One region of the Sphingomonas sp. SphC10 genome, then DNA from elsewhere that is predicted to be linked to it. Evidence: riboswitches for the same ligand, from Rfam matches in the RefSeq annotation. Region 1 holds a riboswitch; the other holds the start of a gene.
What was found. A riboswitch is a leader RNA that binds a small molecule or an ion and turns the genes downstream of it on or off. The one in region 1 is predicted to bind thiamine pyrophosphate.
Positions count from the first base shown of each region.

Region 2: linked by a shared signal. The riboswitch ahead of thiC (phosphomethylpyrimidine synthase ThiC) and the one ahead of ACWKSV_RS03500 (TonB-dependent receptor) in region 1 are both predicted to bind thiamine pyrophosphate.

Region 1 covers NZ_CM168044.1:766,085-781,276, forward strand. The annotation lists gene ACWKSV_RS03480 (DUF2252 family protein) at 1-657, opposite strand, end outside; gene ACWKSV_RS03485 (M14 family metallopeptidase) at 824-2,632, shown strand; gene ACWKSV_RS03490 (DUF885 domain-containing protein) at 2,642-4,441, opposite strand; gene ACWKSV_RS03495 (S9 family peptidase) at 4,630-7,053, opposite strand; TPP riboswitch at 7,180-7,289, shown strand; gene ACWKSV_RS03500 (TonB-dependent receptor) at 7,372-9,621, shown strand; gene ACWKSV_RS03505 (phosphotransferase enzyme family protein) at 9,681-10,781, shown strand; gene pnuC (nicotinamide riboside transporter PnuC) at 10,778-11,338, shown strand; gene ACWKSV_RS03515 (cupin domain-containing protein) at 11,463-11,924, shown strand; gene pncA (bifunctional nicotinamidase/pyrazinamidase) at 11,966-12,583, opposite strand; gene ACWKSV_RS03525 (hypothetical protein) at 12,725-12,970, opposite strand; gene ACWKSV_RS03530 (helix-turn-helix transcriptional regulator) at 13,211-14,290, shown strand; gene ACWKSV_RS03535 (nucleotide sugar dehydrogenase) at 14,357-15,192, opposite strand, start outside.
Region 2 covers NZ_CM168044.1:2,717,335-2,732,526, forward strand. The annotation lists gene ACWKSV_RS12370 (DUF8453 domain-containing protein) at 1-671, shown strand, start outside; gene thiC (phosphomethylpyrimidine synthase ThiC) at 683-2,530, opposite strand; TPP riboswitch at 2,579-2,669, opposite strand; gene ACWKSV_RS12380 (ferritin-like domain-containing protein) at 2,823-3,854, opposite strand; gene ACWKSV_RS12385 (ferritin-like domain-containing protein) at 3,889-4,869, opposite strand; gene egtD (L-histidine N(alpha)-methyltransferase) at 5,070-6,047, opposite strand; gene egtB (ergothioneine biosynthesis protein EgtB) at 6,050-7,321, opposite strand; gene ACWKSV_RS12400 (cob(I)yrinic acid a,c-diamide adenosyltransferase) at 7,361-7,924, opposite strand; gene ACWKSV_RS12405 (twin transmembrane helix small protein) at 7,929-8,156, opposite strand; gene gluQRS (tRNA glutamyl-Q(34) synthetase GluQRS) at 8,167-9,018, opposite strand; gene ACWKSV_RS12415 (HNH endonuclease) at 9,129-9,695, shown strand; gene ACWKSV_RS12420 (EF-hand domain-containing protein) at 9,713-10,171, shown strand; gene ACWKSV_RS12425 (hypothetical protein) at 10,249-11,508, shown strand; gene ppc (phosphoenolpyruvate carboxylase) at 11,628-14,303, shown strand; gene ACWKSV_RS12435 (OsmC family protein) at 14,321-14,713, shown strand; gene ACWKSV_RS12440 (chorismate mutase) at 14,756-15,112, opposite strand.

The sequences.
Region 1 (15,192 bases):
GGCAGCGTCGACCAGCCGGACTTCGCGGTCCTGCGGCTTGCCCTTCAGCGACAGCACCATGGCACCGACCCGTTCGTCGGCGAACAGCGCGGTCAGTGCCTCGCGTTCGTCGGGCGACAACTCCCAGAATTTCTTGCCCAGCGGGATAAGCGGTTCGACCGCGTCCAGCCTTTCCTTGGCCAGATGGCGCCAGCGCCGACCCAGGGCCTCACGCTCGACGCTGCGGACGATCTCGGAGTCGAGGTCGGGATCGTCGCGATCGGGACCGCGAAAGGCCGTGGCATAGCCTTCGACCATCGCCTCCATCATGCGCATGGTCACGACACCGGGCAGGTCGGAGCCGCGCGCCGCCGTGGCCAGCGACAGGCCGAGCCGGATGAGGTCATGGGCGGGATTGCCGATTACGGCTTGGTCGAGATCGCGGATCTGGATTTCCACCGAGCCACGGCCATCGGCGACCGGCCCCAGATTGCCCAGATGGCAGTCGCCGCAAATCCAGATCGCCGGTCCCTGGGGCACCCGCCGCGCCGTCTTGGACGCTGCCAGCCATTCGTAGAATTTCGCCGTGTTGCCGCGGACATAGGCATGGGCGGATCGCGCCATCTTCAGCGTACGACGGGCTTCGAGAATGGCATTGCGATCGGCGGGAAAGGGCATGTGTGACGGGACCTCGAACGAGTTACTTCACGACAACGTGACGGCGCGCCGAAAGTAACAAAACATTGCTGGCGGCGCGATTTGGGCTGTCGCCACATAAGCGATATCGGGCCGGCACAAGCACCGGCTTGCGGTACGCTATATCGTATCATACAGCGGCGGCTTCATGTCGGTCCCCTTTGAAAGTGCTGCCTTGCAGACCAAGCGTGCTCCCCTTCTCGGCCTTTTGCTGCTGACGACGGCAGGCAGTCTGAATGCGCAGCAGCCCGCGCGCCTGCCGCCGACACTGCCATGGTCCGGGAAGAGCGAAGCCCTGGTCGCAAAGGCGGGCGATCCCTGGATCACCCCGGTCGAGGCATCGGGTTTCCGGACGACGCCGCGCTATGCCGAGGTGAGGGCATGGCTCGCACGTCTGCAAGCGGCGTCACCCTTCATCCGCGTCGAGACGTTCGGCCAAACCACCCAGGGGCGCGAGATGATCTATGTCCGCGCCAGCAAGGGGGGTGCGGGCAAGCCCGTCGTGCTGGTGCAGGGCGGCATCCACTCGGGCGAGATCGACGGCAAGGATGCCGGGCTGATGCTGCTGCGCGATATTGCGCTGCGCGGGAAGGACAATCTGCTCGATCAGGTCGATCTGGTGTTCGTGCCGATCTACAATATCGACGGGCATGAACAGAGGAGCGTCTACAACTATCCGCATATCCGGGGCCCGGCCGAAAAGGGGCGGGATGCCAATGCGCGTAATATCGACCTCAATCGCGATTACGCCAAGCTGGATGCGCCGGAATCGCGCGCGATGATCGGCCTGATCCGCGCGCTCGACCCGATCCTCTATATCGACTGTCATGTCAGTGAAGGCTTCGACATGCAGTATGACGTGACCTTCACCTATGCCGGTTGGGGCACCTATGCGCGGCACCGTGCCACCGCCGACTGGCTGGAGGGTCGCTTCGGTCCGGCGGTTTCGACCGCGCTGACGGCGGCGGGGCATATTCCGATCATCTATCCCAGCCCGATCGATACGCGGCACCCGGAAAAGGGCATACGCTACAGCCCCGAAGGGCCGCGCTATTCGACCGGCTATGGCGATTTCATCGGCATGCCGACCGTGCTGGTCGAGAACCATATGCTCAAACCCTATCGTCAGCGCGTTCTGGGGACCTATGTCCTGCTGGAAGCCGCGCTGAAGGTCGCCGCCACCGATCACGCCCGTATCGCCCAGGCCAAGGCCGCCGACCGGGCGAGCCGCCCCACCGAGTTGCTGACACGGTGGAAACCCGCCGCCGCGCCGATCGGCTGGATCGAGAATTTCAAGGGCGTCGCATTCGACACCTATCGATCACCCGCCTCCGGGCGCGACGAGCAGCGTTGGCTGGGCAAGCCGATCACCTTCCGGATGCCGATCATCGGGCAGCAGCCGGTCGAAATCGTTCGCCTGCCCAAGGCCTGGTGGATTCCGCCCGAGCAGACCGAGGTGATCGAACGGCTCCGCCTGCACGGCATCCGGTTCGAGACAATACAGGCGCCGCAGATCCGCAAGCTCGACCGGGTCGAACTGATCGACCCGAAGCTGTCCCAGCCCAATGAGGGACGCTATCCGATCACCGCACGCTTCGCCCATGCCAGTGTCGAGCAGGAGATGTCGGCGGGCAGTGTCCGTGTTCCGGCCGACCAACCGCTGGGCTTGCTGGCCGCCGCCCTGTTGGAACCCGAAAGCCAGGACTCGTTCCTGGCCTGGGGCTTTTTCCCGGAGATGCTGGCACCGGCGCCCAATACCGACGCCTATGTGCTCGCCGCTCTGGGAGAGCGACTTCTCGACACTGATGCCGATGTGAAGCGTCGCTTTGAGCAGAAGATCAAGGAAGAGCCCGCCTTCGCCGCCGACGCGGACGCCCGGCTGGCCTGGCTTTATGCCGAGGCCGGGCCGGGGCATCCCTATCCGCTTCGTTACCCGATCGCGCGCGAGGTGGACTGACGCGCGGCGTCAGACCGCGCGCGCCCGCTCCTCGACGATACGCTCGAGCATCGACAGCGGCATCGCGCCCGCTTCCAGCACGTCGTGGAAATGCTTCAGGTCGAAACGGCTGCCAGCGATCGCCCTGGCCTTTTCGCGGGCCCGCAGCCAGGCGGCATGGCCGATCTTGTAGCTGCAGGCTTGGCCGGGCGAGACGCAGTAGCGCTCAACCTCGCGCTGCGAACGGCCGGGGGCGAAGCCGACCGTGTCGACAAGATATTTGGTCGCCTGGTCGTGCGTCCAGCGCTTGGTATGGATGCCCGTATCGACCACCAGTCGCGCGGCCCGGAACAGGAAGGACTGGAGATAGCCCGCGCGTTCGACGGGTGAGGCATAGCCGCCCAGTTCGTCGGCCAATTGCTCGGCATAAAGCGCCCAGCCTTCGAGATAGGCATTGAAGAAAGCGATCTTGCGCAACGGATGGGTCGGCGCACGCTGGGCGGTCGAGATCTGAAGGTGATGGCCCGGCACGCCCTCATGATAGGTCAGGCTGGGCAGCGTGTATTTCGGCCAGTCGTGGACGTTCTTGAGGTTGATCCAGTAAATGGCGGCGCGCGAACCATCGAGCGGGGCGCGGAAATAATAGCCGTTGGGCGCGCCGTCCTGGATTTCGGGCGCGACGCGGCGGATTTCCAGCGCGGCATTGGGCGGGTTCGTGAACGCCTGGGGCAGGCGGGCCTGCATCGCCTTTACGCTGGCGTTGAGACTGGCAAGCAGTTCGGCGCGCCCGGCGTCGTCATCGGCGTATAGCTGCGCAGGCTGGCGGTTGAGCTGATCGAGGCGCGCACCGACGCTGCCTTGGGTCAGACCCTGGCCGCGCAGGATCGTGTCGAGCTGGGCGGTCAGCTCGGCGACCTGCTGCAGGCCCATGCGATGCACCGCATCGGGTGACAGGGTGGTGGTGGTCGCCTGGGCGAGCGCCGCGGCATACATCGCCTCGCCATCGGGCAGCGCCCATATGCCCGCGGCGCTGCGGGCCGAGGGGCGTAGCGAGCGCAGCAGGGCGATCTGGCGGTCGAGCGCGGGATAGACCTGTTCCGCCACGATCCGGGTCGCGCGCGCCTTCCAGTCACCGCCGATATTCGCCGCGTCGGTGCGGCGGGTCAGCGCCTGGACCAGCTGGCTGTTGGCGGCGGCGGGCGACCGCAGCTTCGCCATCTGGCCCAGCGCGAGGTCGAGTGAGAAGTCGGGCGCTAGGCGGCCCTTGGCGGCTTCACGCCGCTGCACGTCGGTTTCGTTGTCGAGCTGACGCCCCATCAAGGCGAGCCGGTCGAGATAGGCCTCGGCATCGTCCGCGGTCTTCACCGGATGGGTCGAGGCCAGAAAGTCGGGCAGCGAGAAATACACGCCGTCCTGCTGCGAGATCGGATAGGGTCCCTGGGGCGAGGACAAGCCGAACTGCTCCGGGCCGATCATGTTCGACTTGATGTTGTAGAGCACGACCTCACGATCGATCCGCGCCTGGGGCGATAGGGAGGCGGGGTCGACAGCGGTGACGAGTGCAAGCGCCTTGCGGCTGCGGGCCAGGTTCTTGGCGATCGCGCCATAGCTGTTGTCGCCCAGCTGGTGGCGAAGGTCGGCATTCCGGCCGGTGTCCAGACCCAGTGAGGTCGCGAATTCGGGCGACTCGCGCACCGTCTCCGCCAGGACCTGATCGAAGGCGGTGTTCAATCGCGCGTCGCCAGGCGACTGCGCGAAGGCGGACCGCACGGGCAACATGGTCAGCCCGGCGGTGGCCGCGCCGGACATAATGAAGTTGCGACGATCCATGCCGTTTTTCCCCGTTATAAAGCTATTTACGGGAAGCTAGGCGACAAAGTGGCTGCTGGGCAAGCGGGCATATGATGCGGATCGTCCGTGTAAATACCTGCCCTCTCCCCTCTGTGAGGGGCGAGGGAGGCGCGCGTTTGGAGGGCCGATGGTCAAACGCCCGTATGACCACGCACCATGAATGCCCGTCAGTTCGCTGCCGCTGGCTGCTTCGGCTTGACGTAGCGGTCGAGCCAGTCGGTCATCTGCCACAGTGTCTCCTCGGTCGATTCCAGCGCGCGATAGCCGTGCGGTTCGTTCGGTAGGACGACATAGCGGACGGTCGCGCCATTGCCCTTCAGCGCGGCGTACATCCGCTCCGACTGAATGGGGAAGGTGCCGCTATTGTCGTCGGCACCGCCATGGATGAGCAGGATGGGCGCCTTGATCCGGTCCGCATAGGTGAAGGGGCTCATCTCGGTATAGGTCGGCGTCGCTTGCCAGTATGTGCGCTGCTCGGCCTGGAAGCCGAACGGGGTCAGGGTGCGGTTATAGGCCCCTGATCGCGCGATCCCGGCGCGGAACAGGTCGGTATGGGCCAGCAGATTGGCGGTCATGAACGCGCCATAGCTATGGCCGCCGACCGCCATGCGGGTCCGGTCGGCAACGCCCAGCTTCACCACCGCGTCGACCGCCGCCTGGGCATCCTCGCGCAGCTGTTTGACATAGGTGTCGTTCGCCTCCGCGCCGCCCTCGCCGATGATCGGCATCGCCGGATTGTCGAGGATCGCATAGCCCTGGGTCAGCAGGAACAGGTGGCTGATCCCGCGCGGCCGCACGAAGCGATTGCCCTGGTCGACCGTCTGTCCGGCGACCTTGGCGTCGGTATATTCGGCCGGATAGGCCCAGAGCAGCGTCGGCAGCGGCCCGTCGCGCTTCGCATCGTAGCCGGCGGGCAGATAGAGAGTAGCCGACAGCGGCACGCCATCGGCGCGACTATAGGTGATCGTCCGCTGGGTAACGCCCGCGAAGACGGGGGCGGGGTCGGCAAAGGCGGTGATCGCCTTCGCCCCGCCGCCCTTGACGGTGCGGATCACGTAATTGGGGGCGAGCGTCGCGCTCTCCCGCCGGGTCAGGATGCGCGGGCCCTTGTCGTCGAGCATCGCGACGACCGGTTCGTAATAGGGGGCCTTGGCGGTCCAAAGCCGCTTCTGCTCGCCACCGGCCAGCGTCATGGTGGCGAGGAACGGGAAAGCCCCCGCCTTGGTCGCGCCGTCGCCGGTGACATAGATGCCGTCATGTCCGGGCGTGAAGCGCATCACAGGCTTGCCCGCCGCATTCTCCTCCAGGATCGGGCGGCCCGGATCGCCATATTGATCCTGATAATTGCGGGTCAGCAGCATCCGGCTCTGCCCCGGCCGCGACGGTGCAACGGCCAGACGGTGCTCGGTGCGGCTGCGCCATTCACGGTCGACGACCATGGCGAAGCCGTCATCGCCCCACATCGTCATCGCATAGCGCGCCGGGGTCTGGGCCAGTTCGACCGGCGGCGCGTCGAAAGGCGCGGCCTGCATCATGACCTTGTCGTGGAAGGCGATCTTCACGCGCGGGTTGCCGCCGTCCAGCGCCTCGGCCCAGACCAGGGTCGCGGGCGCGTCGGACCGCCATTCCGCCTCACGCGGGCCCTTTACCGTCGCGTCGAAATCGACCGGCAGGTCGTCGGCGAGCGGGCGGTCGACGAGCGTCTTCACCGGCTGTCCATCGATGGTCGAAACCGCGATCTCGGTCGGAAAGAAACGGGCGGGCAGCAGATAGGAATAGGGCCGCTTCAGCCTCTCGGTCAGCAGGTAGCGGCCATCGGGCGAGACGCTGAAATCACGGATCAGGCCGGGCGTGCCGATCGGCCGTGCGGTGTCGTCCAGGCCGATGCGGACGAGCTGTCCGGTAAAATAATGGTCGAACAGCGCCTCGTCATGCGCGTCGCCGAGCAGATCCTCATAGGTGCGCGCAGCCGATGTCCGGCCGCTGCTTTCCTGCACGATCGGGCCGGTCGGCGTCGTCGCGGCGGCGGGCGGAGACCCACGCCCGGCGGGAACCGTATAGGCGACCAGCGACCGGCTGTCCGGCATCCAGACGAACGGCGTGCCGAAGGCGCCGTTCAGCCCCCGTGCGACCGCCCGCGCCCGGCCATCGCGCTCGGCGACCCAGAGCGACAGGCCGTCCGCACCTTGCGCATAGAAGGCGAGGCGGCTGCCGTCGGGCGACCAGTCCGGCGACGCGAAGCGCATCCCGCTGGGCAACTGGACCGCAACGGTCCGGCCGCTGCCGATGTCCTTGAAGCTCAGCGCATTCAGCCATTGGACACGCACTTCGGCCTGGCCATTGGTCACGGGATCGATGCGATAGCCGCCGAGGCGCAGGATCGGCTTGGACAGATTGGCGATCGTCGGCAGGTTCTCACGACCCAGGATCGCGAGCGTGCGGTGGTCGGGGCTGACCGCGACGGCCGGGGTCGGCGGGTTTTCCAGCGCCTTGGCAATGGCATCGGGTGCGCGGTGATAGGTGGTGCCGGGCGTCTGCGCATGGGCAGTGGTGGCAAGCAGCAGAGCGATCAGGCAGGCACCAGCGCGCATTCGTAACCCCTTATGATGAATGGCGGATCATGTGCCACGGCCGCGTCGGGCCTGCCAGTCCTTTCGGGGTTTGCGGCAAGGCCAGAGGCGATAAGCATTTGCATGCGGCGCATAACCGCCTAGACGGCGCCATCCCCGGGGGGCCGCTGATGCGCGGTTGAGAGATGGGCAGCAGCCCATGACCCGCTGAACCTGATCCGGGTCATACCGGCGTAGGGAGGGTACGCGGCTCTTCCGTCGTCCCTCCGTGAAGTGGACGAAGAGACGATGCCGGTTGTGATTTCGCGCGATCAGACGATGATCCGCCTTGGGGCCCTGATGCTGTCCGCCGCGTGGCCGGTGACCGCCTTGGCGCAGCAAGCCCCCGATGCCTCTGCGGATATCCGCGTGATCGGCCACCGCGATCCCGAAGGCCTGCTGCCCGATCAGACCGCGCCCAATGCGGTCAGCGAGGTCGCGACCGACTTCATCGTCAAGCAGGCCCCGACCCAGAACGCCTTCCAGCTGGTCAACCTGCTGCCCGGCGCGAACGTCGCGTCCAGCGACCCTTACGGCCTGTCGACCAGTTCCAGCCTGACACTGCGCGGCCTGGGGCAGGACGAGATCGGGGTGCTGATGGAGGGCGCGCCGCAAAACGATATCGGCTATTATTACGCCTATCCCTCGCAATTCGCCGATACCGAGAATCTGCGTCGCATCGCGCTGTCGCCGGGATCGGTGGATCTCGATGCGCCGACCGTCGTGGGGGCGGGCGGTTTGCTGTCGCTGAGCCTCGACGATCCCAAGGCGACGCGGCAGCTGCTCGCCGACCTGGCGCTCGGTTCCTATGCCATGCGCCGTGTCTTCGTCCGGGTCGATACGGGGGAGATCGGGAGCACGGGCCTGAAGGCGTTCGTCTCCTATTCCAATACGCGCGCCGACAATTGGCGGGGGGCGGGATATGACACGCGCCAGCATGTCGATGCCAAGCTGTTGCGCGAATGGGGGAATGGCAACCGCGCCAGCCTGGCGCTGTCGTACAACGACGCCAATTCCTCCGCTTACCCCAGCCCGACGCTGGCAGAGTGGCAGGCGCAAGGGCGCAGGTTCAATTACGACGCGCGCTATACGCCGGGCGATACCGATTACTGGGAATTGTACCGCGCGCCGTTCCGCAATCTCTATGCCTCGGCACCGGTGCATCTGGTGCTCTCGGACCGGCTGACCTTTGACAGCACGAGCTATCTCCAGTTCGGTTATGGCAATTCGCCTTACGGCACGCAGCTGGCGACGACCGGCAACTTCCTGGGCAATGAGGAACTGACCCAAGCGATCACCTTGCCCGGGGCGGTGGACGGCGTGGCGACGGTGCTGGGCAATTACACCGGCGACCAGATGCGGGCCGGGCAGGTCGCCAAGCTGACTTTGCAGGCGGGCATCCACCGGCTGACGGCGGGGCTGTGGTTCGATTACGGCACCGACCGGGTGACCCAGACCTATACGTCGGTCGATGCGGACGGCCGCCCCGCCGACCGCTGGGGCTATCGTGCCCGTGCGATCCGCACCGCCGATGGCCGTCTGCTCGCCTATGAGAACCAGCGTACCGTTACCGTGACGAAGAGCGTGTTCCTAGCCGACAGCATCGCGCTGACCCCGCGCCTGACGGTCGATATCGGCTTCAAGGGCGTCGACCTGCTGCGCAACGGGCGCAACTATCTGCCGGGGCCGCAGAGCGCGGTCCGGCGCAACAGCTTCGTCGCCCTGCCGCGTGCTGCCGTCCACTACGCCATCGACGACCGGCAGCAGCTGTTCGCCAACATCACCACCAATTTCCGCACGCCCAACGAGTTCACGCTTTACGACAGCTATTATGGCGGCGTGGTCACAACGCGCGGCACGGATGCGCTGAAGAACGAATATTCGGTGTCGCAGGAACTGGGCTATCGCTATATCGGCCCCAGCCTGTCGGCGTCCGTCACCGGCTTTCACTATAAATTTCGCAACCGCCAGCTAGCGACCGTGATCGACAATGGCGGTGCGCTGGTCAATTCGACGCTGAATGCCGGGGGGCAGACCTCTTACGGCGTCGATGGCGAGATCGACTATCGCCCCGCCAAGGGCGTCAGCGTCTATGTCTCGGGCGAGTATCTGCGCACGCGGATCGACGACGATCTGCCGGTGGGCACCGACTTTCTGCCGACGCGGGGCAAGCGCGCGGTGTCGAGCCCGACCTTCCAGATCGGCGGCGGCGGCACCTATGACGATGGGCTGTTGTTCGGCAGCATCGCGGGCAAATATGTCGGCCGCCAATATGCCACCTTCATGAATGACGAGAGCATTCCCGGCTATGCGACGCTGGACCTCGCGGTCGGCGTGCATCTGGCCGATTGGCTCGACGGCAAGCGGACCGATTTGCGAATGAACGCAATCAACGTCACCAATCCGCGTGTCCTGGCGGGTGTCCAGGCGGTGACCACCAACGCTCGCGATACGATCGGGCGCGGTGGAACGGTCATTACGGGCAATGCGCCGGGCTATTATGTCGGCGGCGGTGCGGCGGTGGTCGCCACCGTGTCGCGCGCCTTCTGAGGATGAGCGGGGCAGGCGATCCAGGCGGGGCACACCGCGTGCACGGCATGGGGCTGGCGATGGAAGCGCCCACCTGGCCCGCCATCACACCCGACGAAGCGGCGGCGGTGCTGGCGTGCTTTCCAGATGCACCCGCGATCGAAGCGCTGCACTGGCATTCGCCGCGCCCCTTTTCCGCTGCGACGCTGATCCATACCGGCGGCGATGCGCTGCTCCTGAAGCGGCATGATCGCCGGGTGCGGAGCGTGGCGGGACTGGCGGAGGAGCATGGCTTCATCGCCCATCTCGCCGCCGCCGGAATGCCCGTGCCGGACCTGTTGCGCACCGGGGAAGGGATAAGTGCGATCGCGCGGGGCGACTGGACCTATGAGCTTCACCGGCGGGCGCCTGGAGAGGATCTGTATCGGGACTGTTTGTCCTGGACGCCCTTTCAGTCCCATGGCCATGCCCATGCCGCCGGGGTCGCACTCGCGCGGTTGCATCGCGCTTCCGAAGGTTATGCCGCTCCAGCGCGCATCGTGCAGCCTCTGGTCGGCAGCCTCTCGATCCTGTCCGCCGTCGATCCGATAGCGGCGGCTCAGGCCTATGTCGATGCCCGGCCTGCGCTCGGGGCGTTTCTCGAAAAACGGCCATGGCATAATGCCTTGGCGCCGCTATTTGCCACGTCGGGCGAAGGGCTTGCGGCTTTGCTGGCCCTGCAAAGGCCCTTGTGGACCCATAATGACTGGCATCCCTCCAACCTGCTTTGGGCAGCGGACGGCCAGGTCGAAACCGTGTTCGACTTCGGGCTGGCCGACCGGACCTGTTCGGTGCACGATCTGGCGACCGCGATCGAACGGACGGCCTTTGCCTGGCTGGAGTTGGGGAAGGGGCGGGCCGACCATATCGCCGATCCCATGGCCGCGTTGTCTCTGATCGCCGGATATGAAACGATCCGCCCGCTCGATGCCGTCGCGAAGGAGACGATCGTTCGGCTCCTGCCGCTGGTGCATATCGAGTTCGCCTTGTCCGAGATCGACTATTTTGCCGGGGTAGTTGGTGATCCCGATGCGGCCTTGCTCGCATGGGACGGGTATCTTCTGGGCCATGCCGACTGGTTTCAATCGGCCGCGGGTCGGGAATTCCTCGCCTGTCTTCGCGCGGGGCTGGCCCTGTCATGACGGCACTGGAGATCGCGGCGGTCGCCATCAGCTTCCTGGCGATCTGGCTGACGGCACGGCGCAACGTCTTCTGCTGGCCGCTGAACCTCGTCGCCTGCGCGCTGTATTTCAGGCTGTTCCTCGACGTGCGGCTCTATGCCGACATGGCGCTGCAGGCGGTGTTCGGCATCGGCATCGTCTATGGCTGGATCGTCTGGCGCCGTAACCGGAACGCTACCGGCGCAGTCGTCGTAAAGCCTTTGACGCGCGCGAAAGCCGGGGCGGGTCTGGCGATCGGCGCGCTGGGGGCGGTGGCGATCGGCTGGTTCACCAGTCGCCACACCGATGCGGCGCTGCCATGGCTGGACGCGACGCTCAGCAGCTACAGCCTCGTCGCGCAATATTGGACCGCGCGGCGGCACCGCGAGAATTGGCTGCTCTGGATCGCGGTCGATATCGTCTATGTGGGCATGTTCCTGTTCAAGGGCCTGATGCTGACGGCAGGGCTGTATGCGGTGATGATCGGTCTTGCGGTCATCGGCTATCGCGAATGGCGGCAGACTGCGTCACGCCACTGACGGATGGAAGGAAGGGCGCGGACCTGTTGCCGCGACCATCGCTTGGTGCAACAACGATCCCATAACAGGGAGAGGTTGTAAGATGCCGATTTCAATCAGGAAAATATCCGCCGTCATCGCCTCGATGCTTCTGGCGTCGACCGGCGCGATGGCGCAATCGGGCGACGTTCCTACTGGTCCCGGGGCCACCGACTTTGCGAGCGCCAAAGAGGTTCGCGCGCAGATCGCCGCGATGCTGGGCGATATGAAGCCGGGCCAGGGCTTCGCATGGCGTCCGCTGGTCCGCGACGGCGCGCGCGTCGCGGCGATCGAGATATGGAAAAAGCCCGGCCGTCCGGCGGTTCATCCGGCAGAGGCGGAATATGCCATCGTGCTGGAAGGTGCCGGTACGCTGATCTCCGGCGGCACCCTCGTCGCCCCGGTCGAAAACCGCGCCGATCTGGTCGAGGGGGAGCGGATCGAGGGCGGGACGACGCGCCCGCTACGGCCCGGCGACGTAGTGCTGCTGCCAGCGGGTGTGCCGCACTGGTTCGGGATCACCGGCGATCGTCTGGTGCTGCTGGGGACCAAGCTACCCGCCCGGTGAACCGGGGCGGGGCGTATGGCGTCACGGAATGTCGCTGCGTCCTAGACGAAACGGACATCGGCGGCGCGGAACCGTGCCTCTGCCTCGTCGATCGTCGTGCCGTTGTCGAGCGGCATGCCGATCGCCCGTGTGTGATCCTTCAGGATGACGGCTTCAAAGCCTTCGCGCCGGGCATCCAGGGCCGACCAGGCCACGCAAAAGTCATAGGCCAGCCCGACAAACACGCATCGCCGGACCTGCTTGTCCCGAAGATAGCCTGCAAGCCCGGTCTTCGTCGTCTGGTCATTCTCGTAAAAGGCCGAATAGGAATCGACCTGCGGATTACTGCCTTTTCGGATGATCAGGTCGGCACGGTCGATCGCGCCTTGCACGCCGGGATGGAATTCGGCCCCGGTTGTTTCCTGGACACAGTGATCAGGCCACAACACCTGTTGGCCATAAGGCATTGAAATCCTGTCAAAGGGCTGTCGACCGGCATGGCTGCTTGCAAAAGACAGATGGCCCGCGGGATGCCAGTCCTGCGTGATGACGACATGGCGAAAATGCGAGGCGAGTGCGTCGATGCCCGCCATGATTTCGTCGCCACCCGCTACGGCCAATCGACCGCCGGGACAGAAATCCATCTGCGGATCGACGATGATAAGGGCGTCTGACTCCATGATGGCTTGATCGTCTGTCAGAGGCCGGCTTCCCATCTGCGTCTCCCTTGCAAGCGGAAGCGGTTTAGGATCAGTGGAACCCTATGGCCAGCGTCGGCGCGACATGGCCATAGGGTGGAAGATAGCGAAACCGAAGCGTGGTCAGCTCGGATGGGCGGCGCTGATGATCGCGGCTTCTTCGTCCTCGATAGGCATCACGGTGTTATCGCCGGGGGACATGCCATCGGCACCTTGGCCCAACGCTTCGTCCGCCGATGCGGCGTCGTCGTTGGCCAGTTCCATCTGCTCATAGGCGATTTCAAGATCCTGCACGCCCGATCCGGTCGGCTGGATAGGCAGATCGGCAAAGCTGGCAGGTTCTGGGGCTGTAGGGACTTCCTGGGACATGACCTTCTCCTTCTTGCCCGGGACCAACGCACGGTCTGCGATTTCGAAGCAGGCTCTCCCGGCTGGCAGGGATTAGGGCCATCACCAGCCATTCGGCAGGAGCGATCCTGGGCTGTGACGGGCGGCACCTATTGCGGGGGGAGAGCCCCATGCCGAGGCCAAATCATTAATCCATGTTGCATATAAGCAAAAAGTCGGCTCTCAAATGGTGGTTTGTACATCCGATCCGGATCTATGTTCATGGTTGATGCAACAGTGTTGGCCAGCCTGTACGAAGCTGGCGGCTCGCCCGAAAAATGGCCGGACATGCTCGACCTCATCGCGGGGTCGGTGGGCGCGCGCGGGGGTATCATTTTCTCGGCGACGGACGGTACCGGGTTCCAAATGGCGTCGCCGGGCGTGGCCGAACTCTTTGCGGACTATGTCGCCGAAGGATGGATGGACAGGAACGAGCGGGGTGCGCCGCTGGTCCATCAACGTTCGCCGCAATTCGTGACGGATACGGACGTTCGCAGCCTCGACGATATCGCAACGATGTCCGTCTACCAGGACTTCTTCAAACCGCGCGGCGCCTGCGCGGGGGCCGGGACGCTGCTGCAGGGCGCGCATCACGACATGCTCGTGATGACGATCGAGGCGTTTGAAAGCCACGAGGCCGCAAGGGCCGCTCTGCCGCATCTGGATGCGCTTCGTCCGCATATCGGCCGGGCGATGAGCCTGGCGTCGCAGATCCAGAATGCCCGTGCGCAGGGGCTGGTCGACGGGCTGGCGCTGATCGGGTCGGCGGCGGCGATCGTCGGGGCGAATGGTCGGCTACGAGCCACCAATCAGGCGTTCCGCGACCAGTTTGGATCTTTGGCCTCCGATCATCACGCAACACTGTGCTTCGCCGATCCGCACGCAAATGCTGCCTTGAAGACCGCACTTTCGATGCCGGGTCGGCTCCGCCATCAGGCGGGATCGATCGTCGTGCGTGACAGGACGGGCACACCGATCCAGGTCATGCATATCGTCCCGCTGGTGCGCTCCGCGCGCGACCTGTTCGAAAGTGACGGACTGCTTCTGCTGACCGCCGGCGGTGAAAACCGGGCGATCCCGGGCGCGGATCTGCTTCGCCTATTGTTCGACCTGACCCCGACCGAGGCGCGGCTGGCGCGTCATCTGGCGGAGGGCGTCGCGTTGCAGGATGCGGCAGCGCATCTGGGTATGACCTACGGCACCGCCCGCGTGCATCTGCGCGCGGTATTTCAGAAGACGGGGGTGCGGCGGCAGAGCGAGTTGGTCGGCCTGCTCGGCCGGTACAGCTCGCCCTTCGCATAAGGCGTCGGCTTCACCGGCCGAGGATGGACGGGGCCGAAGCGAGGATGCTCCAGCCCCGCAAGCCGATTAGTCCGAACCGAAAATGTCGCGGGTGAACAGCTTTTCGGGGCAGTCCGCCAGTTCCGGTGCGTTGCGGTTGGCGATGATGACATCGCATTCCGCCTTGAACGCATCCAGATCGCGCACGACGCGCGAGCCGAAGAACTGGTCTTCTTCCAGCGCGGGTTCGTACACGACGACCTCGATGCCCTTGGCCTTTACGCGCTTCATGATGCCCTGGATCGAGGACTGACGGAAATTGTCCGAACCGGCCTTCATCGTGAGGCGGAAGACGCCCATCTTACGCGGGCGGCGGGCGATGATCTGATCGGCCAGGAAATCCTTGCGCGTGCGATTGGCGTCGACGATCGCGCGGATCAGGTTCTGCGGGACTTCGGAATAATTGGCCAGCAGCTGCTTCGTATCCTTGGGCAGGCAGTAGCCGCCATAACCGAAGCTGGGGTTGTTGTAATGCGTGCCGACGCGCGGATCGAGGCCGATGCCCTCGATGATCTGGCGCGTGTCCATGTTCCCGGCGATCGCATAGCTGTCCAGCTCGTTGAAGAAGGCGACGCGCATCGCAAGATAGGTGTTGGCGAACAGCTTGATCGCCTCGGCTTCGCGCGCGTCGGTGAAGAGGATGGGGGCATCCTTCTTCTCGGCGCCTTCCAGCAGCAGGTTCGCAAAGGTGCGCGCCCGCTCCGACCGTTCGCCCACGATGATGCGCGAGGGGTGGAGATTGTCGTACAGCGCGCGGCCTTCGCGCAGGAATTCGGGGCTGAAGATGACCTGCTCGGTCTTCAGGCGCGCGCGGACGTCGTCGACGAAGCCGACGGGGATGGTCGACTTGACGACAATGGTTG
Region 2 (15,192 bases), 1.8 Mb from region 1:
GGGGTACTTTTTGGAGCGCTGCCAGTGCCATTGCTGCACTTGGCGTACTCATCATTACAGTAATTTATGCATGGCTGACCTACCGGCTGGCTAAAGCCGCTGAGTCTCAAATTTGGCAATCGTCTCGAGCTAGCGTGATAGCCTCCGTTGTCACTAACCAAGGTGGTCAGCTTTTCCTTTTGCATATTGAGAACCTTGGATCGTCACCCGCCGAGAGCCTCCGCGTACATATCGATCGACCGCTGCATACCCAATTCAGCCAGATCAAACCGATAACAGACGCGCCACTCTTTAAAAATGGGGTTTCATCATTTCCCGCAAGGCATTCCGTTAAATTTGCCCTTGGCGTTTCATTTAATTGGCTGAACAAGGCAACCGACCGAACATTACATCCTACGACATTTAATATAACTGTAGAATACGAAACCTTCGGCAGGAAAATTGTAGACACCTTTCCTATCGACATGGAAAGTCTCTACTCGCTTTCCACGATTGACAAAGATTACCTTGAGGAATTTGGCCGGACTTTCCCGGATAAATTTGAAAGATCGATACGAGACATAACTCGATCGATCCAAGAGGCTGCCGAGCCCGCCCCGCGAGTTCCACGCAAGCGATCATGGCCTGAGTGGTTCTCGCAAGGCGTTTGGGCTAAACATCAATGGGACTGAAGTGAATTGAATCACTCCGCCGGAAGGTAAACCTCCCCGCCCTTCTCGCGGAATTTCTCGCTCATTTCCTGCATGCCCGCCTCGGCATCCTCCGCCGCGACGAAGGTGTCGACCGGCGCGTTCTGCTTGGCCGCGAATTCCCGCACTTCCTGCGTGATCTTCATCGAGCAGAATTTCGGGCCACACATCGAACAGAAATGCGCGGTCTTGGCGCCCTCGGCCGGGAGGGTCTGGTCGTGGTAGGATTCCGCCGTGTCGGGGTCGAGCGACAGGTTGAACTGGTCGCGCCAGCGGAACTCGAAGCGGGCGCGGCTTAGCGCGTCGTCGCGCATCTTGGCGGCGGGGTGCCCCTTGGCGAGGTCGGCGGCGTGGGCGGCGAGCTTGTAGGTCACCACGCCGACCTTCACATCGTCGCGGTCGGGCAGGCCCAGATGCTCCTTGGGCGTGACGTAGCAGAGCATCGCCGTGCCGTACCAACCGATCATCGCCGCACCGATGCCGCTGGTGATATGGTCATACCCCGGCGCGATGTCGGTGGTGAGCGGCCCGAGCGTGTAGAAGGGCGCCTCGCCGCACGCCTCCAGCTGCTTGTCCATGTTCTGCTTGATCTTGTGCATCGGCACATGGCCGGGGCCTTCGATCATGACCTGCACGTCCTGCGCCCAGGCGCGCTTGGTCAGCTCGCCCAGCGTATAGAGCTCGGCAAACTGCGCCTCGTCATTGGCGTCGGCGATGGCACCGGGACGCAGGCCGTCGCCCAGCGAATAGGCGATGTCGTACGCCTTCATGATCTCGGTGATCTCGTCGAAGCGTTCGTAGAGGAACGACTCCTTGTGATGCGCCAGGCACCACTTCGCCATGATCGAGCCGCCGCGCGATACGATACCGGTGACGCGCTTGGCGGTCAGCGGGATGTAGGGCAGGCGCACGCCCGCATGGATGGTGAAATAGTCGACGCCCTGCTCGGCCTGTTCGATCAGCGTGTCGCGGAAGATCTCCCAGGTCAGCTCCTCGGCGATGCCGCCGACCTTTTCCAGCGCCTGATAGATGGGGACCGTGCCGATCGGCACCGGCGAGTTGCGGATGATCCATTCGCGCGTGTCGTGGATGTTGCGGCCCGTCGACAGGTCCATGACCGTGTCCGCGCCCCAGCGGATCGACCAGACCAGCTTGTCGACCTCGGACGCCACGTTGGAGGCGACCGCCGAATTGCCGATATTGGCGTTGATCTTGATCAGGAAGTTGCGGCCGATCGCCATCGGCTCGGATTCGGGGTGGTTGATGTTGTTGGGGATGATCGCTCGGCCGCGCGCCACTTCGTCGCGGACGAATTCGGGCGTCACGTAATCGGGGATGTCCGCGCCGAAGCTCTCGCCGTCGCGGACATATTCCTTCAGCATCTCGCGGCCCAGATTCTCGCGGGTCGCGACATATTCCATTTCGGGCGTGATGATGCCCCGGCGGGCATAATGCATCTGGCTGACGTTCATGCCTGCACGCGCGCGCAGCGGACGGTTCAGGCCGGTGCGCGGGAATTGCGGCACGCCGCCCGAACGGTCGGGGCCAAGCTGGCCGTTATCCTCGGGACGGATTTCGCGGCCGTCATAGGCCTCGACATCGCCGCGCGCCTCGATCCAGTTGCGACGGATCTGCGGCAGGCCCGCCATGATGTCGATGCGCGCATTCGGATCGGTATACGCTCCGCTCGTATCGTACACGCGCAAGGGCGGCTCGCCCGAAGAGGGGTCGAGATGGATTTCGCGCATCGCGACGTTCAGCGGGCCGACGTGAATCTTCTTCGAGCCACGAATGGGGCCGGTGGTCACGCCAATTTCGGCCTTTGCGGGGATATCTGCCATAGTCGTCCACTCCATGCGGAGGAAACGGACCATGAGAGATGGGGCCGCTCCCTCCCTACGCCGGTGTCAGCCGGATCAGGTTCAGCGGGTCAGGGGCTCTTGCCCCCCTCTCAAGCGCAGGCCAGCGCTCCCCCGGGGATGGGCCCGTCATAAGCGACTTCGCGGCGGATAAGAAGCGGTTTTGCGTGAAGGTGGATCAGCCCCGCGACGCAAACAAAATGCCCCGACCGGCCAGGGGACTAGCGACCGATCGGGGCAAACGGCCCTTGGAGGGGACCTTGGGAAGGGGGTTTTAGCCGCTGGCGGCGCTGGTGCGGACGTTGCCGTTCAGGCCGCTGGGGAAGAAGCCGCCGCCGGTCACCGCCGCCTTGTTGAGATACACGACGTTCAGCACCTGGCCGGGGGTGCGGACAAAGGCGATGGCGTTGGAATCGGCGGGAACCAGGTTCGCCACCTGCGTGCCGTTCACCGTCGTCACGAGGCCCTGATCCAGGTCGGCCGAGCCGTCTAGGCTGTCGCGTGCGTCCGAGATCTTGCCCGCATTGGTGATCAGCGCCGAATTGCTCAGCCCCTTGCGGTACAGCGTCGTGCGGACCAGACCGGCATGATAGGCCTCGGCCGCGTGGATGCCCGCCGCCGCCTCGATGAAGGTCTTGTTGGTCAGCAGGGAGACGCCGCCCATATAGGCGGTGACGCCGACATCCTCGAACAGGAAGGCGCCGAGGAGGAAGGCTTCGTCCGAGGCATAGGGGTCGAAAGTGCCGCTGGTGATCACGCCCGCCGCCAGCGCCGCCGCCGTGAACGCGCCGCTGGCATCGCCCGACAGGTTGATCGCAGGCTGCGCCACCGCCGCACTGCCCAGCGCCGAGCGCAGGAAGTTGACATGCGCGATCTCGTCATAGGCGATCTCGCGCGCATATTGCGCGACGATCGGGTCCTTGAACTGGACCTGACGCGGCTGCCCCGCGCCGTTGGTGGCGCTGGTGTTGATCGCGACCGCGCCCTGCGATCCGGTGCCGGTCAGCGCCGACGACGGCAGACCGGTGCCGAAGGCGGCATAGCTATAGAATTGCGCTTCCAGATATTCGAGCTGGAGCGCGAAGTTCAGCACATCGGCATCCGTCACCGACCCGGTCGGGGTGGTGGTGGGTGTCGGCGTGGGTACGACGATGACGTTGTCGCCATCGTCACCGCACGCGCCCAGCATCGCCAGGCCGCCGACGGCGCCAGCCCCGGCGGCCATACGCATGAAACGGCGACGATCGGACCGGCGCTTGGCGGAGGCTTCTTCGATAACCTCGAGAATGCAGCGTTCTTCGCTCATGATTCAAATCCTCTCCAGAGGAGGAAAAAGGGGATCAGTTCGCCACGCTCGCGCGCAGATTGCCGTTGACGCCGGCCGGGAAGAACCCGCCCAGCGTGGCGGCCGCCTTGTTCAGGTACACGATGTTGAGCACCTGCCCTGGCGAGCGGCTGAACGCGATGCCGTTCGTATCGAGCGGCACGATGTTGGACACCAGCTGTCCGTTGACCGTGGTCTGGGCGATCCCCTGGTCGAGGTCGGTCGAACCGTCCAGGCTGTCGCGCGCATCCGAAATCTTGCCTGCGGCGGTGATGAGCGACGATTCCGGGTTGGGATCGGCATATCCGCGGGCATAGAGCGTCGTGCGCACGATGGCCGCGTGATAGGCCTCGACCGCCAGAATACCGGCAGCCGCCTGCAGGAAGGTCTTGTTGCTGATCAGCGGCGAGGCGCCCTTATAGGCGGTCACGCCGACATCCTCGAAGATGTACGCGCCCAGCAGGAAGGCGGTGGGCGAGCTATAGGGATTGAAGGTGCCGCTGGTAATCACGCCCGCGGCCAGCGCCGCCGCCGTGAACGGGCCATTGGCATCGCCCGAGATGTTGATCGCGGGTTGCGCGACCGCCGCACTGCCCAGCGCGGTGCGCAGGAAGGCGACATGCGCCGCCTCGTCCGCCGCGATCTCGCGGGCATATTGCCCGACAATGGCGTCGTCGGCGCTGCCGGTCGCGAAATTGACCTGCTGGCCGCCGGTCACGGCACCCTGGGTGCCGGTGCCGGTCAGCTGGTTGGAGGCCAGGCCGGTGCCGTTGGCGGCAAAGGCATAGAACTGCGCCTCAAGATATTCGAGGTTCAACGCGAAGTTCAGAATGTCGGTGTCGGTGATCGTCGACTGGGCCCCGGCCTTGCCTGCCAGGGAAAAGGCGGTCACGCCGGCGGCTGCCGCGCCCATCGCCGTCTTGAAGAATTCGCGCCGCATATTGCGGCGCTCGACCCGTGCATCGAACGCGTCGAGCAGTTGTGCGCTTTCCGTCATCATGCTCCTCCCGATCAGGAACCAGCGGCCAGCTCTTCTGTTATGATGTAACGATCAGAAGTACATGCCGTGGGGTTTTGCCAAGGCCTGCTTTGTGAGCAAGGTCTTGGCCGAACCGGAAGTCAAAACGTCGGCTCTGACGAAAAGACGCATCGAACTAACAAAAATCAGATTTTAATCGTGATGCCACGACAGGACGTTCATGGTGCAAGCCGAGCCGATTGTGCTTCGGCCAGATAGACCGAAAACAGCTGATCGGGGTCCGTCCAGTCCTTCACCGGGGTCCAGCCCCCCGCCCGCAGCAGGATCTTTGCATCGCGCGGGCCATATTTGTGGCTGTTCTCGGTATGGATCGTCTCGCCCGCCGCCATGGCGAAGGGGCGACCTTCGATGGTGAAGTCGACATCCTGCTGGGCCGCCAGATGCATCTCGATCCGCGAGCGGTCGTCGTTCCAGATGGCACGATGGCGAAAGGCATCGACTGGGATGGTGCCGTCCAGTTCGCGGTTGATCCGGTCGAGCAGGTTGCGGTTGAACGCCGCCGTCACGCCTGCCGCATCGTCATAGGCGGGGACCAGCACGTCGCTGGGCTTGGTCCGGTCCATGCCGATCAGCAGCATCGCCCCCTCGCCCAGCGAGCCGCGCATCGCGCGCAGCAGGTCGGTCGCCATGGCGGGCGTCATGTTGCCGATGGTCGATCCGGGGAAGAACCCAAGTTTCGGCGCATCCGCCACCATTGCGGGCAGCGTCAGCGGGCGCATGAAATCGCCCTCCAGCGGATGGATGGGCAGGTCGGGAAACGCCTGTTGCAGCCCGCGCGCGGACTCGCGCAGGAAGTCGCCCGAAATGTCGATCGGCACATAGGCCGAAGGCTCGACACAGCGCAGCAGAACCGGCGTCTTGGTCGAGGAGCCCGATCCGAATTCGACGACCGCGCGCCCCTTGCCGACATGCGCGACCAGATCGGGGCACATGGTCTCCAGGATCGCCGTCTCGGTCCGCGTCGGATAATATTCGGGCAGATCGGTGATCGCCTCGAACAGCTCGGACCCCTTGCGGTCGTAGAACCAGCGCGCGGGGATGGCGCGCGGGCGACGCTCCAGCCCGGCAAGGACGTCGGCGCGGAAGGCGGGGTCGGCCAGCGACATCTGGCCGTCCTCGATCTCGGGCTTCAGCATGCTTAAAGATCCTTTGCCAGGCGGACGCCGGTGAACTGCCAGCGTTGATGGGGGTAGAAGAAATTGCGGTAACAGGCGCGGGCATGGCCCCGCGGCGTCGCGCAGCTGCCGCCGCGCAGGACGAACTGCCCGTTCATGAATTTGCCATTATATTCGCCGACCGCGCCCTCGACGGGGCGGAAGCCGGGATAGGGGCGATAGGCGCTGCCGGTCCATTCCCAGACATCGCCGAAAAAGGCCGGGCCACCCGAGGAGGGGCGCGGCTCGATCGCGCCCGCGCGGTCCAACTGGTTGCCGCCCGATGCGTCGAACGACGCGGCCGCCGCTTCCCATTCAAACTCGGTCGGCAGTCGCGCGCCCGCCCAGGTGGCGAAGGCATCGGCCTCGTAGAAGCTGACATGGGTGACTGGCGCGGCGGGGTCGATCGGACGCCGCCCGTCGAGCCCGAACCGGGTCCAGCCGCCGTCGCGCTGTTCCCAATAAAGCGGCGCGGCGATGCCCTCGCTCTTTACCCAGGCCCAGCCGTCCGACAGCCAGAGCCGTGCGTCATGATAGCCGCCATCGTCGATGAACTGCATCCATTCGGCATTGGTGACGGTGCGGTCGGCCATGGCATGGCCCTGAAGCAGCGCCTGATGACGCGGCCCTTCGCAATCGAAGGCGAAGCCCTGCCCGTCATGGCCGATCTCGACGATCCCCGTCCTGCCCTCGATCCAGCCGATCGGACCGGGCATGGCGACAGGGGCTTTCGGCTCGGGCGGGTAGATTGCCGGTTCCAGCGGGTTTTCCGAGAACAGGTGCAGGATGTCGGTGACGAACAATTCCTGATGCTGCTCCTCGTGGTGACAGCCCAGCGCCACCAGTTCGAGTGCCTCGGCGGGCAGGTCGGGCAGTGCCGCCAGCAATGCGGCATCGACATGGGCGCGATAGGCGCGCACCTCGTCCAGCGTCGGCCGGGTGATCATCCCCCGGCGATGGCGCGCATGGCGCTTTCCCTCCGCCTCGTAATAGCTGTTGAACAGGAAAGGAAAGCGCGGGTCGTGCAGGCCGTAACCCGGCACATGATCGCGCAGCACGAAGGTTTCGAAGAACCAGGTGGTATGCGCCATATGCCATTTGGCGGGCGAGGCGTCCGGCATCGACTGGACGGTCGCATCGGCATCGGACAGGGGCTCGGCCAGCGCCAGGGTCAGAGCGCGGACCGAGCGATAGCGGGATGCCAGGGAATCGGCAGGTGTCGGGGTTGCCGCAGAGGACGGCACAAGGGTCGGCATTGGGCGCTCCCCGGGATAGCGGGAAACGCGGTCGGCCCCTTACCGTACCATGCGTGCCCCTCCTGGAACCCAAAGAACGTCCGATGCGCCGCTTTGGTTCATCGTGCGCGCGGCGACGAAAAGCCAATCCGACAATCGGTTGAGATAGGCGAGCGCGGGCGGGTTGATCGCCTCCTGCCCGGCCAGCGCCACGGCGGCGCGCTCGGCCCGCCGGGCGATGGCGCGCGCCAGATGCAGATGCGCGGACGCCGCGCTGCCGCCGGGCAGGATGAAGCTGGTCAGCGGCGACAGCGACGCATTCATCGCGTCGATCTCCGCCTCCAGCCGCGCGACCTGTTCGGGAATGATGCGAAGCGCCCCCTCCACCTCTTCGGGCGTGGCAAGATCCGCGCCGAGGTCGAACAGGTCGTTCTGAATCATGGTCAGTCGCTCGGTGAGCGGCCCTTCGACCGATAGCAAGGCCACGCCGATCGCGCTGTTCGCCTCGTCCACCTCGCCGATCGCGACCATGCGCGTATCCGCCTTGGAACGGCGCGATCCGTCGACCAGCCCGGTCGTGCCTTCGTCGCCGGTGCGGGTGTAGATTTTCGTCAGCTTGACCAAGGGATCAGGTCCGCCCCGCCATGAACAGCAACAGCACGACCACGGTGATCGCAAGCGCCTGGAAGAAGATACGCTGCTGCATCATCCGGTTGGACTTGAGCTGCGAGGCGGTCGGCCCCTCGCCCTTCGCCTCGGCGGTCGCCTCCTGAAGAAAGGTGATGATGCCGCGCACCAGCGCGACCAAGGTGGCGAGCATCGCCGCGATCAGCAGGATCACGAGAAAAGTGGTCATGCCCTTGAGCTTACGCCTCCCCCAGCCGAAATCCAGCGGGAAGCATATTGCGCCGCAGCGCATCCGCCAGCGCGCGGCCGTCCTCCCCCGCCTCCCGCATCGCCGCCAGGGCGGGCGCACCGTGCCGCTTGGCCAGACGCTGGCCGTCCGTGCCGACGATCAGCGGGTGGTGGTGATAGAGCGGCGTCGGCAGGTCCAGCAGCGCCTGGAGCAATCGGTGGACATGGGTGGCGTCGAACAGATCGACTCCCCGCACTACATCGGTCACGCCCTGCGCCGCATCATCGACCGTCACCGCCAGATGATAGCTGGCGGGGGCATCCTTGCGCGCCAGGATGACGTCGCCATGGGCAAGCGGATGGGCGACGACCTCGCCCGCATATTCGTCCTGCCAGGTCAGCGGCCCGGCACGCTCGACCGCGCGTGCCATGTCCAGCCGCCAGCTGTGCGGCTCGCCCCTCCGCGCGGCGCGCGTCTCGGGCGACACATGGCGGCACGTCCCCGGATAGAGCGGCGTCGCGCCATGCGGCGCGGACAGGCTGGCGGCGATTTCGGCGCGAGTGCAGAAACAGGGATAGAGCAGGTCGGCCAGCCGTGCCTGCGCCGCCGTATAAAGGTCCAGCCGCTGGGACTGGAAGGACAGGTCGTCCCATTCCAGCCCCAGCCATTCCAGGTCGCGCAATATCGCATCGACATGCTCGGGACGACTGCGCGTACCGTCGATATCCTCGATCCGCAGCAGGAAGCGCCCGCCGCCCGCACGCGCCAGATCGAACGCACGCACCGCCGACAGCGCATGGCCCAGATGCAGCCGCCCGGTCGGGCTGGGCGCGAAACGCGTGGTGCGTGGCGCTCCACTCATCGCCCGCCCTCTTGACCGCGATTCCAATAGCATGTTCTCATACGCCCGAGTGTCATAGCCATGTCACGCGCTTGCGCGAATAGCGTCGGCGTACATCGATGGGAGGAGCTGTGTTTCATCCCGATTTGATCCGACACCCGGACAGTTGTCCGGCGCTCGTACTGAATGCGGACTATACGCCGCTGTCCTATTATCCGCTGTCGGTCTGGCCCTGGCAGACCGCGGTGAAGGCCGTGTTCCTCGACCGGGTGGATATCGTCGCCCATTATGAGCGCGAGGTGCGCAGCCCGACCGCCAAGGTCAAGCTGCCCTCGGTCATCGCGCTCAAGCAATTCGTGAAGCCGTCGCAATTCCCGGCCTTCACCCGTTTCAACCTGTTCCTGCGCGACCGCTTCTCCTGCCAATATTGCGGATCGCACCGCGACCTGACCTTCGACCATGTCATCCCGCGCGCGCAAGGGGGGCGGACGACCTGGGAGAATGTCGTCACCGCCTGCGCGCCCTGTAACCTGAAGAAGGGCGGGCGCACCCCACGCCAGGCCGCCATGCCGCTGCATATCGAGCCGATCCGCCCGACAAACTGGCATTTACAGGAACATGGCCGCAGCTTCCCGCCCAATTATCTGCATGAAACATGGCACGACTGGCTCTATTGGGACGTTGAGCTGGAAGCGTAACGAAGCGGGAGTGTCGAATGCGTGGATGGGCAAGGGGCCTGATCAGCCTGGGATTGATGGCACTGGCCGCCACCACGACCGCCTGTGGCAAAGAGGCGGAGAACCGCGCCGAAGCCGACCGCGCCGCCGCCAAGGCGGGCTTCGTTCCGCCCTCCGTCACGTCCCGCGTCGACTTCGGCAGCATGATGGCGCGCCGCTTCCGCGAACTCGACCGCGACGGCAACGACATCATCACCGCCGATGAAATGCCCACGACCAATTCGCGCCTGTGGGAACTGGACCGCAACAAGGACGGCGAGATCACCGAGAGCGAGTTCTTCGAGGGGATGCTGGCACGCTTCGACCGGATGGACCTGAACCGCGACGGCACCGTCACCTCCGAAGAACGCGAGGCATCGCGCACCGAACGACCCGCGACACCCAGCAATCCGGTCGCGACGGGCGCGAACGCGACCCCGCCGGGGAATGCGAACTGACGCCACGGCGCCCGATGCAGAAGCCCTAGGCAGGGCCGACACCTTGCGTCAGATTATGCGGATTGGGGGGCATGATCATGCGCAAGCTATGGATGACGGTGACGCTGATGGCCTGTGCAACCACGCTGTCGGCCCAGGAACCCCAAAAGAAGCCGCCCTTTGCCGATCGCCTGGCGCAGGCCCGATCGCATTTCAGGGTCGACGCGACCGGACTGCACGGCCCAGGCGCCACGACCATCGCCGATGCCGTCACCAAGGCGCGCTATGTGATGATCGGTGAGGATCATCTGTCGCGCGAAATCCCGATGTTCGCGCGCGGTCTATGCCGTCTGATGGCCCCGGACGGGCTGCACGCCTTTGCCGTCGAGACGGGGCCCGAGGCCGCCCGGATCGTCAACGCCCATCTCCGCCGCCCCGATCGCGTCGCGCACCTTACCGCGTTCATGCAGACGCATCCCGATGGCATGGCCTTCCAGAATGGCCGTGACGAAAGCGACATGGCGGCCGATTGCGCCAAGATGGCCGGGCCCGACTTCGCGATCTGGGGCCTGGACCAGGAATTCTTCGGCGCGTCCGGCTTTCTGCTCGAACAGATGCAGGCCGCACACCCCGGCCCCGTCGCCCGCACCGCGATCGCACGGCTGGTCGAGCTCGACCGCGCGGCCAGCCAAAAGGCCATGGCATCGGGATCGGTCGGCGATCTGCTGATCTTCACGATCGGCGAGGCCCAGCTGGCCGACGCGGACGCCGCCATCCGGCGCGACGGCGGGCAGCGGGTTCGCGAGCTGTTCGACAGCCTGGTCGAGACGCGCGCCATCTATCTGGGTCAGAATGACGATGGCTATGCCTCGAACGGACGCCGTGCCCGTCTGATGAAGCGGACGCTGGTGAGGCATCTGGCCGAGGTCCCCAAATCGGCGCGGGTCCTGTTCAAGTTCGGTGATCTCCACGCCGCCAAGGGCGTCAACGGGCTCGACCAGCGAGACCTGGGCAATTTCATCGCCGAACGCGCCGAGGGTGAAGGCGCCGAGTCGCTGCACATCGCGGTCTATGGCGCCAGAGGCGTGCACGCCCTTTACAACGGCGTGGGGCGGCAGGTGCGGACCGAACCCTTCGTCATGACCGACGATGCGGACTATGCCTGGCTGAAGGACGCGCTGGGCGGGCTCGATAGCGGCTCTTCCGAATGGATGCTGGTCGATCTGCGCCAGCTTCGTGCCCATCCACCCAAGGATATGCCGCCGACATGGCGCCAAAAGAGCCTGCAATTCGACCTGCTGGTCGTCGCGCCGACGCTGACCCCGTCGACATTGATGGGATCGCAGGCGGCTCCTTAGCCCTGACCAACCTTAGGTCGAGGCGTAATATCCCGTAATTGCCACACCTCGATATTATACCAAAATTACCCTGCGCAATCGGTTGACGCCTGCCCTATTGCGTTGCAGCAATAGCGCCCATGACGACCTTGCCTCCGATCGCCAACAATGCCGATATCCGCTTCCTGGGCGCCCAGCTCGGCGATGTGATCCGCCGTTATGGCGGCGACGCGCTGTTCGAGGCGACCGAGGCGATCCGGCGCGCCTCGGTCGATCGCTATCGTGGGCTGGGCGAGGACGGGTCGGTCGACCTGCAACTGGAGAAACTCGCCCTCGACGAGACACTGGATTTCGTGCGCGGCTTCATGCTGTTCTCGATGCTCGCCAATCTGGCCGAGGACCGGCAGGGCATTGCGCGGGAGCCGGGCACGGACATTGCCGAGGTGCTGGCGACGCTGTCCGAACAGGGTATCGACCGCGAGGCCGCGATGGAGCTGCTGGCGCAGGCGCTGGTCGTCCCGGTACTGACCGCGCACCCGACCGAGGTGCGGCGCAAGAGTATGATCGACCACCGCAACCGCATCGCCGAACTGCTGGCGATGCGCGATGCGGGCCGTGACGTCACGCCCGATGGCGACGATGTGGACGCGGCGATCGGCCGCCAGATCGCACTTCTCTGGCAGACGCGCGTGCTGCGCCGCGAGCGGCTCTACGTCACCGACGAAGTCGAGACGGCGCTGTCGTACCTGCGCGACGTGTTCCTGCCGGTACTGCCCGCTTTGTACCAGCGCTGGGACAAGGCGTTCGAGGCGCGCGTGCCCGCTTTCTTACGCCCCGGTTCGTGGATCGGCGGCGACCGCGACGGCAATCCCTTCGTCACCGCCGAGTCGCTGACCACCGCGCTCGCGCAAGCCGCCGACGCGGTGCTGACCCATTATTGCGAGGGCGTCCACGCGCTGGGCGCCGAGCTGTCGATCTCGACCGGCCATGTGCAGGTGGACGAGGCGGTGCTGGCGCTGGCCGATGCCAGCGGCGACGACGCGCTGAGCCGCTCGGACGAGCCCTATCGCCGCGCGCTGTCGGGCATTTATGCGCGGCTTTCGGCCACGCATCAGAAGCTGACCGGCAAGACCCCGCCGCGCCCCGGCCGCCTGACCGGCGAACCCTATCCCGACCCGAAGGCGCTCCGCACCGATCTGGTCGCGATCGCGCGGGGGCTGGCCGCACAGGGCGACGGGGCGCTGGCCAGCGGCGGCGCGCTCGGGCGGCTGATCCGCGCGGTCGAGACGTTCGGCTTCCACCTCGCCACGCTCGACCTGCGGCAGAATTCGGCGGTGCATGAACGCGTCGTCGCCGAACTGCTGAAGGTGGCGGGCGTCGAGGCGGACTATCTGGCCCTGGACGAGGAGGCGCGTGTCGCGCTGCTCCGTCGCGAACTGGCCAATGCCCGGCCGCTGTTCAGCCATTATGCCGACTATTCGGACGAGACCCGCTCCGAACTGGCGATCGTCCAGGCCGCCGCCGATGCCCATGCCACCTATGGGCCGAAGTGCATCACCAACTATATCGTCTCGATGGGCAAGTCGGTGTCCGACCTGCTCGAAATCAACCTGATGCTGAAGGAGTTCGGCCTCTACCGCCCCGGCGAGCCCGCCACCGCCGCAATCATGGCGGTACCGCTGTTCGAGACGATCGAGGATCTGGAGGCAGGCCCCGAGATCATGCGCGCCTATTTCGCGCTGCCGGAGATTGCCGCGATCGTCCGCGCGCGGGGCCATCAGGAGGTGATGATCGGCTATTCGGACTCGAACAAGGATGGCGGCTATCTGACCTCCACCTGGTCGCTGTCCAAGGCGTCGAGCGCGTTCCGCCCGGTCTTCGACGAACTGGGCGTCAGGATGCAGCTGTTCCACGGGCGCGGCGGCGCGGTCGGGCGCGGCGGCGGCAGCGCCTTTGCCGCGATCCGTGCCCAGCCGCATGGCACGGTGCAGGGCCGCATCCGCATCACCGAACAGGGCGAGGTGATCGCGGGCAAATACGGCACGCGCGATTCGGCACTGACCAATTTGGAAGCCATGGCGTCGGCGACGTTGCTCGCCAGCCTGGAGCCGGACCGGCTGTCGGCGGCGGACACAGCGCGCTTTACCGCCGCGATGGAGGAACTGTCGGCGACCGCCTTCTCCACCTATCGCGGGCTGGTCTATGGCACCGAGGGTTTCCGTACCTTCTTCCGCCAGATGACCCCCATCGCGGAAATCGCGGGCCTGAAGATCGGCAGCCGCCCGGCCAGCCGCAAGAAGTCCGACGCGATCGAGGATCTGCGCGCCATTCCCTGGGTGTTCAGCTGGGCACAGGCCCGCGTCATGCTGCCGGGCTGGTACGGCGTCGGCACCGCGATCGCGAATTTCGAGGACAAGGCGCTGCTCGCCGAGATGGCGAAACACTGGCCCTTCTTCGCGGCCACGCTGGCCAATATGGAGATGGTGCTGGCCAAGTCCGACATCGGCATTGCGCGGCGCTATGCGGGGCTGGTCGAGGACGAAGCCCTGCGCGATGCGATCTTCGGGCGAATCCATGACGGCTGGCACCGCGCGCGCGACGGCCTGCTGACCGTCACCGGCCAGACACGCCTGCTGTCCGACAATCCGGCACTGGAGGCGTCGATCCGCCTGCGCCTGCCCTATATCGAGCCGCTCAACCTGCTCCAGATCGAACTCATGAAGCGCCACCGCGCGGGCGAGGACGATCCACGCATCGGCGAGGGCATATTGCTGTCGATCAACGGCATCGCCACGGCGTTGCGCAACAGCGGCTAAGCGCGGTGGCGGATTTCGTGATTCATTACGAGGGCGGCCTGCGCTGTCATGTCGCCCATCCCGATAATGGCGCGGTGCTGGTCATGGACGCGTCGCAGGAACTGGGCGGGCGCGGCGAGAATTTCTCGCCCAGCGACCTGCTGTCGGTGTCGCTGGGCGGCTGCGTGCTGAGCATTATGGCGATGGCGGGCCGCGTCGCCGGACTGGAACTGGCGGGCGCGACGGCGACCGTGACCAAGCAGATGGGCAATGCGCCACGCCGGATCACCACGCTGGGCGTCACGGTCCGGGTGCCGGGGCGATATGATACGGCGCAGCGCAAGCGACTGGAGGCGGCAGCGGCCGCATGCCCGGTTCATGCGGTACTGGGAATCGACGCGCCGATCGCGATCATGTGGGACGAGGACTGACTTTCGCAATCCTCCCTGCAAAGGGGAGGAAGAGGCTCGAACCTACCGCCTCTTCTGCCGCGCTTCCTCCGCCGTGAACCCCTCGATCATCGCGCGGAAGGTCGCTTCCGCCACTTCCGGGCTTACCCCCTGCGTCACGGCCTTTTCCCGGATGCGCGTCAGAATTTGCCGAATCCGCGCCTCGTCCCGCACGGTCGCGGCTGAGGACTTGAAGCGCCCGGCCTGCGCCACATAGCGCGACCGCTCGGCCATCAGGCGCAGGATCTGGTCGTCGATCCGGTCGATGTTGGCACGCACTTCGCCCAGAGTCCGGCAGCAGGGCGTGGCAGGCACCTCTGCCGGGGCGGGCGCGGATAGCAGGATGGCGAAAAGCGTGGAGCAAACGGGCAACAGGCGCATCCGGAGTCTCCGACATGGACGGATATCCGGCCCGGTAGGGCCGCATTTCTCCCGCCACCAGTGACATCGCCGTCACGTTG